Regions from separate parts of the Microbacterium paludicola genome, predicted to be linked through region 2. Evidence: predicted binding sites of a transcription regulator. Region 2 holds the regulator's gene; the other holds the start of a gene.
The links. Region 2 encodes HspR, which represses chaperone genes until heat shock. Its sites were predicted from a motif close to AAGTTGAGTCNNNNNGACTCAACTT; they were not measured.

Region 1: ABD161_RS01880 (ATP-dependent Clp protease ATP-binding subunit) is a predicted target of HspR. The motif match lies at 1,939-1,963, and genes of this name have one in related genera.

What each region holds. Positions count from the first base shown of each region.
Region 1 covers NZ_BAAANG010000002.1:24,049-28,214, forward strand. The annotation lists gene ABD161_RS01880 (ATP-dependent Clp protease ATP-binding subunit) at 1-1,883, opposite strand, end outside; gene ABD161_RS01885 (EI24 domain-containing protein) at 2,057-2,815, shown strand; gene ABD161_RS01890 (histidine kinase) at 2,817-3,212, opposite strand; gene ABD161_RS01895 (WhiB family transcriptional regulator) at 3,458-3,706, shown strand; gene ABD161_RS01900 (sensor histidine kinase) at 3,794-4,166, opposite strand, start outside.
Region 2 covers NZ_BAAANG010000005.1:83,908-88,073, forward strand. The annotation lists gene glgX (glycogen debranching protein GlgX) at 1-1,964, opposite strand, end outside; gene ABD161_RS05670 (heat shock protein transcriptional repressor HspR) at 1,961-2,416, opposite strand; gene ABD161_RS05675 (DnaJ C-terminal domain-containing protein) at 2,558-3,553, opposite strand; gene grpE (nucleotide exchange factor GrpE) at 3,675-4,166, opposite strand, start outside.

The sequences.
Region 1 (4,166 bases), on a different contig from region 2:
CCGACGTATCCGGGAGGGGCACCGACCAGGCGCGCCACGGTGTGCCGCTCGCCGAACTCGCTCATGTCGAAGCGGACGATCGCGCCCTCGTCGTCGAACAGGCTCGACGCCAGGGCCTTGGCGAGCTCGGTCTTTCCCACGCCGGTCGGTCCGAGGAACAGGAACGAGCCGACGGGACGGCGTGCGTCGCCCATGCCGGTGCGGCTGCGGCGGACCGCCTTCGCGACCGCGGCCACGGCGTCGTCCTGGCCGATCACCCGACCGTGGAGCTCGTCCTCGAGCGTCGCCAGGCGCTCGCGCTCGCTCTCGGTCAGGCGCGCGACCGGGATGCCGGTGGCGCGGCTCACGACGGCCGCGATCTCCGGCTCGTCCACGACGGCGGGCTCGGCGGATCCGGTCGTCGCCGCCTCGTCGATCCGGCGCTGGACGTCGGCGATCTCGTCGCGCAGGCGCGACGCCTCCTCGTAGCGCTCGGCCGCGACCGCGGCGTTCTTCTCGGCCTCGAGCGTGCCGAGCCGCTCCATGAGGGCGCTGACATCGACGGGTGCCCCGAGGCGCAGCCGCAGGCGCGCACCTGCCTGGTCGATGAGGTCGATCGCCTTGTCCGGCAGCACACGCTCGGTGAGGTACCGGTCGCTCAGCTCGACGGCGGCCTTCAGCGCCTCGTCGGTGTAGGTCACGCGGTGGTGCTCCTCGTACGCCGAGCGCAGCCCGCGCAGGATCTCGATCGCGTCGGTCACTGACGGCTCGCCCACGCGCACCGGCTGGAAGCGGCGCTCGAGCGCCGCATCCTTCTCGATGGTGCGGTACTCCTTGAGCGTCGTGGCCCCGATGAGGTGGAGCTCGCCGCGGGCAAGGCGGGGCTTCAGGATGTTGCCCGCGTCCATGGCGCCCTCGCCGCCGCCGCCCGCACCGACGACCGTGTGGATCTCGTCGACGAACAGGATGACCTCGTCCTTGCGCTCGGCGACCTCCTCGACCGTCTTGGTGAGGCGCTCCTCGAAGTCGCCGCGGTAGCGCGTGCCCGCGAGCATCGCGGCGAGATCCAGCGAGATGACGCTCTTGTCGCGCAGCTGCTCGGGCACCTGGCCCGCGACGATCGCGCGTGCGAGGCCCTCGACGACGGCGGTCTTGCCGACGCCGGCCTCGCCGATGAGGACAGGGTTGTTCTTCGTGCGGCGCGACAGGATCTCGATTGTCTGCTCGATCTCGGAGGCGCGGCCGATCACCGGATCGAGCAGGCCGTCGCGCGCCCGCTGGGTGAGGTCGGTGCCGTAGGTGGCGAGCATGCCGCCCTGGCGGGGCGCATCGTCCTCGCCCGGGGCATCCGCGGCATCCGGGGTGACGGTCTCGCGGATCCCCTGCGTGAGCGCCTCGGCCGTGATCCCGGCGGACGACAGGATCTGCCCGGCGGGGGTGTCCTGCGCGAGCACAAGCGCGAAGAACACGTGCTCGGGGTCGATGTACGTCGAACCCGACGCACGGGCGACCTGGAACGCGTGGAAGAGGGCGCGCTGCACGGCGGGCGTCACGACCGCGGCGTCGACATCGGCGGCCGCGCCGGCCTTCGGCAGGCGCTGCTCGGCGGCCGTGGCGACGGCGGCGCCATCGGCGCCGACGCGCGAGATCGCCTGGGCGACCGTCTTGTCGTCCGTCAGCACGCGCAGCACGTGAAGGGCGTCGAGCTCGTGCTGACCGCGACCCAGCGCGTAGCGTCCGGCGCGCTGCAGCAGCTCCTGCGTGCGCGCGCTGAGGTACCGGCTCAGATCGACCGACCGCGCCGCGCGAGCGCGCTCGCCCTGCAGGTAGCGGGCGAGGAACTCGTCGAACGCGTTGGCGCCGCCCTGGCCGAAGAAGTCGTCGGTGGAAGGGAAGTCGGGCATTCGGATCTCCTCTGCAAGGGATCGCAGAACTTGCGTCCCGTCGTGTCAAGTTTCGAACTTGAGCGAACTTGTGTCAACTTCAACGCGGGACCCGGCGACCTATTCCCGAGGCGTCAGCGGGATCCCGAGGAGCCCCCACGGTCGGCGATCCCGGGCCCGCCTATCCTTGACGCGTGCGTGAGTTCTGGCAGGGAGTGCGGACGCTGTTCCGGGGCTTCGGATGGTGGCGCCACCATCCGGGCGTGATGGCCGCGGGCCTCATCCCGGCCGCGATCGTCGGGCTCGTGCTCGTCGGCGCGCTCGTGGGGCTCGGGTTCGGCCTCCCCGGCCTGCTCGAGTGGCTGACGCCGTTCGCCGACGGCTGGCAGCCCGTGTGGGCCGATCTGCTGCGTTGGGTGCTGGGGCTCGCGGTCATGGGCGGCGCGATCATCCTGGCGATCGTGACCTTCACCGCGCTGACGCTGCTCGTCGGCGAGCCCTTCTACGACCGCATCTGGCGCTCGGTCGAGCGCGAGCTCGGCGGCACCGTGCCCGACGTGCCGTACAGCATCGGCCGCTCGATCGGCGATGCGCTCGGACTCTTCGGCAAGGGCCTGCTCTCGGCGTTGTGCGCGGGCCTCATCGCGCTCATCCCCGTCGCCGGCGCCGCAGCGGGCGCGGTCGTCGGCGCGCTGCTGAACGGCAGGGTCATCGCCGACGAGCTCTCCTCCCGTGGGCTCACCGCCCGCGGCCTCGGGGGCGCGCAGCGCGCGGCGCTCCTGCGGGCGAACCGGGCGCGCGTGCTCGGCTTCGGCGTCGCCGTGCACGTGTGCTTCCTCGTGCCGTTCGCCGCGATCGCCGTCATGCCCGCCGCGGTGGCCGGGGCCGCCATGCTCGGCCGGCGCGTCGCGGGCGAGCCCGACACGCTGCCGACCCCGGCCCCACGGGCCTGAGTCAACCCTCGGGCGTCGGCGTTCCCTCCGCCGCGTGCGCCTCGCGCGCGGCGAGGAACAGCAGGACGAGGCCTCCGAGCGCGGGAACGGCGAGCGCGAGCGCGATGCCGAGGTGCGGGTAATCGCCGGTGATCGCGCCAAACGCGACGGCGAGGAGCAGCAGCTGCGTCACGATGCCACCCGAGCGGCCCCAGGACCTGCCCGCCCACACCGCTGCGGCGAACGCGCCGACGGCCGCCGCGCCGACGACGGTCAGCACGATGAGCGCGACGGCACTGACGGGATCGGTCGTGTCGGCCCCGGTGAGGGCGACGACCTGCCAGGCCGCGAGCGCCAGGATGCCGAGGGCTTCCAGGGCGAGCAGCGCGGCCGCGATGCGCGCGATCCTGCGGGGCATCCGGACTCTCCTCGGACGACGGGCATACAGCCGATTCCGAGGCGTGACGGGATATTGACCCTTGATTTCAGGCCCCGGCTGTACGACCATTGTTAACGGCATGTTTCCCACAACGTGGTGGGTGGTGGGCGTTCAGTCCCACACCATGACCAGCGTATCCGACCCGAATGGATGCGTTTCTCCACCCTCGAATCCGGGCGCGGATGCGCTCGCTCGAATCCCACCACATTGCGAGGAGCATCAGCATGGATTGGCGCGACAAGGCGGCCTGCCTGACAGTCGACCCGGAACTCTTCTTCCCGGTCGGCAACACCGGCCCGGCGGTCGACCAGATCGAGAAGGCCAAGTCCGTGTGCGCGCGCTGCACCGTCACCGAGGTCTGCCTGCAGTACGCCCTCGAGACCGGTCAGGACTCGGGCGTGTGGGGTGGCCTCAGCGAGGACGAGCGCCGCGCCCTGAAGCGTCGCGCCGCCCGCGCTCGCCGCGCCGGCTGAACTTCCGCATCACACCCGCAGTCACACAGCACTGGAAAGGGCGCCTTCCCCGCGGGGAAGGCGCCCTTTCCGGCGTCTGCGGTCAGCTCAGATCCACTTGAGCGGGATCTCGATGACGACCTCGGTGCCCTTCTCGATCTCGCCGCCCGCGTGCGGCTCCTCGCCGCCGAGCGTGCGCCATTCGATGGATCCGCTGAGCTCGCCCTGGATGAGCGTGCGGACGATCTGCGTGCCGAGGCCGCGTCCGACGGTCCCCTCGGGCAGGCCGCTGCCGGAGTCGCGCACCCGGACGAGCAGCTTCTCCTCGTCGCGCTCGGCGATGATCTCGACCTTGCCCTCGAGACCCTTGAGGCCGTGCTCGACCGCGTTCGTGACGAGCTCGGTCAGCGCCAGCGCGAGAGGCGTGGCGTACTCGCTCGGCAGCACGCCGAACTTTCCGATCGAGTGGGTGTGCGCGAGC
Region 2 (4,166 bases):
GCGTCGAGCATCTGCTGGCCCTGAGGCCCCGGCTCGCGCAGCGGGCGGCCCGAGACGAACATGCCGACGGCCTTCAGCCCGGCGTCGCCCCAGTCGCCGTCGGTCATCGGGCGTCCGGCGGGGTGAAGCCAGACGAGGTCCCTCGGCCCCGCGGCGATCGTGGGGCGCCCTTCGAACCAGTGTCGCTGGCGCAGCGCGGGGTGCTCGCGGCGCAGGCGCAGCGCGGCCTTCGTCACCTCGTAGACGTCGAGCCAGGCGTTGTCGGCGCCCCAGTCGATCCACGAGATCTCGTTGTCCTGGCAGTAGGCGTTGTTGTTGCCGCCCTGCGTGCGGCCGCGCTCGTCGCCCGCCGTGAGCATCGGCACGCCGTTCGACAGGCACAGGGTCGCCATGAGGTTCGCCGCCTGCCGGCGCCGCAGGGCGAGGATGGCGGGGTCGTCGGTCTCGCCCTCCACGCCGTGATTCCACGAGCGGTTGTTGTCCGTGCCGTCGCGGTTGTCCTCGCCGTTCGCCTCGTTGTGCTTGTGGTCGTAGGACACCAGGTCGCGCACCGTGAACCCGTCGTGCGCGGTGATGAAGTTGATGCTGTTCGAGGCCGTGCGGCCGTCGTCGGCGTAGAGGTCGCTCGATCCGGCGAGGCGCGTCGCCACGGCGTGGATGGGGGCGCCCCCCCGCCAGAAGTCGCGGATCGTGTCGCGGTACTGGTCGTTCCACTCCGCCCACTGCGGCGGCATCCGGCCGACGAGGTACCCGTCCATCGACACGTCCCACGGCTCGGCGATCAGCTTGACGTGACGCAGGATCGGATCCTGGCCGATCGCGATCAGCAGGGCGCAGTTGAAGTCGACGTCGTAGCCGGTGCGGGTGAGGGCCGACATGAGGTCGAACCGGAACCCGTCGACGTGCATCTCGGTCACCCAGTACCGCAGCGAGTCGAGGATGAGCCGCAGGGCGAGCGGGTTCCACGCGTCGACCGTGTTGCCGCAGCCGGTGACGTCCCAGTAGCGGTCGTCGAAGCCGCCGTGGGCGGGATCCGGCAGCACCCGCTTGTAGAAGCCACGGTCGTCGAGACCGCGGAACGACAGCGTCGGACCGTCGGGGCCGGCCTCGGCGGTGTGGTTGTAGACGACGTCGAGGATGACCTCGATGCCCTCGCGGTGAAGCGCCTTCACCATGTTCTTGAACTCGGCGACCTGGCCGCCGCGGTCGCCCGACGAGCTGTACGACGCATCGGGGGCGAAGTACGAGATCGTGTTGTAGCCCCAGTAGTTCGTCAGCCCGCGGTCGAGCAGCGCCGGTTCGGAGAAGAACTGCTGCACGGGCAGCAGCTCGACCGCGGTGACGCCGAGGTCGCGAAGGTAGGAGGTCGCGGCGGGGTGGGCGAGCCCGGCGTACGTGCCGCGCAGCTGCTCGGGGATGCGGTCGTGGAGCTTCGTGAAGCCCTTCACGTGCAGCTCGTAGATCACCGTCTCGCGCCAGCGTGTGCCGAGCAGCTCGTCGCCCTCCCAGTCGAAGGACGGATCGACCACGACGCTGCGGGCGGTGTATCCGGACGAGTCGGTGAGGTCGCGGACGGCCGGCTCGCCCTCCCGCGCGCCGTAGATCGGCTGCTCGGCGATGATCGTGCCGCTGGTCGCGAGACCGTACGGGTCGAGCAGCAGCTTGTGCGGGTTGAACCGGTAGCCGTTCTTCGGGTCCCACGGTCCGTCGACGCGGTAGCCGTAGCGCTGCCCGGGGCGGATTTCGGGCAGGGCGCCGTGCCAGATCCCGAGCGTCTGCTCGGTGAGCTCGTAGCGCGTCTCGCGGTCGTCCTCGTCGAACAGGCAGAGCTGCGCGCTCGTCGCGTTCGGCGCGTAGACGGCGAAGTTCGTCCGCGCCGGCGTCCAGGTGGCGCCGAGGGGCCATTCCCAGCCCGGCCAGATCGGCGCGGTCTCGCCGAGCGTCCGCCAGGTGACAGGGCTCATCGGTCTCCATCCTCGTGCGAGCGCTGCTGCGGAGGCGTCCACAGCACGAGCTCGGCGCTGCGGCGCACGCGCGTGCCGGCGCGCAGCGTGACGACGGATCCCGTCGCCCCGGCCGCGAAGACGCGCGCGCCCGGGCGGGCGGCGCGTTCGGCCTGCAGCGCGTGCCCGAGGTCGCGCACGCGGCGGCGCAGGTCGCGCACCTCGTCCTCGAGATCGAGCACGCGCGCGATGGCGGCGAGGCTCATCCCCTCACCCGACAGCTTCGCGACCTCGCGCAGCTGCGCGATGTTGCGGGCCGAGTAGCGCCGCGAACCGCCGCGCGTGCGGCCCGGCACGACCAGGCCGATCCGGTCGTACTGACGCAGGGTCTGCGGATGCATCCCCGCGAGCTCGGCGGCCACGGCGATCGCGAAGACGGGCGCGTCCTCGTCGATCTCGTACGTGTCGCTCATCCCGTCCTCCTCTCGCTCGTGCCGTGTGTCCAACTATCCGTTCGCTGAGCGAGCGAAGCGAGTCGAAACGCGGTGATCATCGCCGTCGGCTCGGCTGCACCGTTTCGACTCGGTCGCTGCGCTCCCTCACTCAACGACCGATCAGCCCGACGCCTTGCCCATCAGGTCGGCGCGCGGGTTGCCCTGCGGGCCGACCTCGACGAAGCGGGCGAGCGCCTCGCGAGCCTCGTCACTCAGGTGGCTCGGCACGACCACCTGCACCTCGGCGAGCAGGTCGCCGGTGCCCTTCTGGGAGACGATGCCGCGGCCTTTGACGCGCAGCACGCGGCCGGACGGCGTGCCGGGCGCGACGCGCAGCTTCACCGGATCGCCGCCGAGCGTCGGCACCTCGATCGTCGCGCCGAGCGCGGCCTCGGCGAACGTCACCGGCACGACGACGCGCAGGTTGAGCCCCTCGCGCGTGAACACCGGATGCGGCCGCACCGCGATCTCGACGACGATGTCGCCGGGCTCGCCGCCGTCGGGCGAGGGACGGCCCTTGCCGCGCAGGCGGATCTTCTGCCCGTCGGCCACGCCGGCCGGGATCTTGATCTTGAACGGCTTGCCGTCCTCGCTCTGCAGCGAGATCGTCTCGCCCTTGGCCGCCGTGACGAAGTCGATCGTCGTGCGGGCTCGGACGTCGCCGCCCTTCTGCGGTCCGCCGAAGCCGCGGAAGCCGCCGCTCGGCTGGCCGAAGCCGCCGTTGCCGAATCCGCTCTGGCCGAAGCGTCCGCCGCGACCGCCCTGGTTGAACATGGCGAAGATGTCGTCGAAGTCCTGAGCGGATCCGCGGTTCTGCGTGAACGCGCTGAACACGTCGTCGAAGCCGCCGTTCGAGCCGCCCGCCGTGAAGCGCGCGCCCGATCCCATCGCGCGGAGCTGGTCGTACTCCTCGCGCTGGGTCGGGTCGGAGAGCACCGAGTACGCCTCGCTGATCTCCTTGAACTTCGCCTCGGCCGCCGTGTCCCCCGGCTTGGAGTCGGGGTGATACTGCCGCGCGAGCTTGCGGTACGTCTTCTTCAGGTCGGCCGCGCTGACGTCCTTCGACACACCCAGGACCTTGTAGAAGTCCTTCTCGAACCAGTCCTGACTGGCCATTTCCACCTCTTCGTAAGGCTTGGCGGTTTCGACTCGGTCGCTTCGCTCGCTCGCTCAACCAACACTGTTCGTTGAGCGAGCGGAGCGAGTCGAAACGGGCCGAGCCGACCCGGATGTCGAACTACTCCGCCGGGACGGCGACGACGACCTTCGCGGCCCGCAGCTCGATGTCGCCGAGCCGGTAGCCGAGCTCGACGACCTCGAGGATCGTCGCCTCGGTCGTACCGGGGACCGGCTGCTGGAAGATCGCCTCGTGCTGCTGCGGGTCGAACGCCTCGCCCGCGGCGCCGTAGGCGACGAGGCCCATGCGCTCGGCCACGCCGCGCACCTTCTCGGCGATCGCGGTGAAGGGCGTGCCCTCGCCGAGGTCGCCGTGCTTCTCGGCGCGGTCGAGGTCGTCGAGCACGGGGATGAGGCCCTTCACTGCCTCGCCCTTCGCGCGCGCGATCTCGATGTGGCGCTGCTCCTCGGTGCGCCGGCGGTAGTTGGCGTACTCGGCCTGGAGGCGCTTGAGGTCGTGCAGCAGCTGCGTCTCGTCCTCGCTCACGAGCTTGTCCTGCTCCTCGGCGTCATCGCTCTGGCCGATGTTCAGGATGTCCTCGACCGTCAGCTC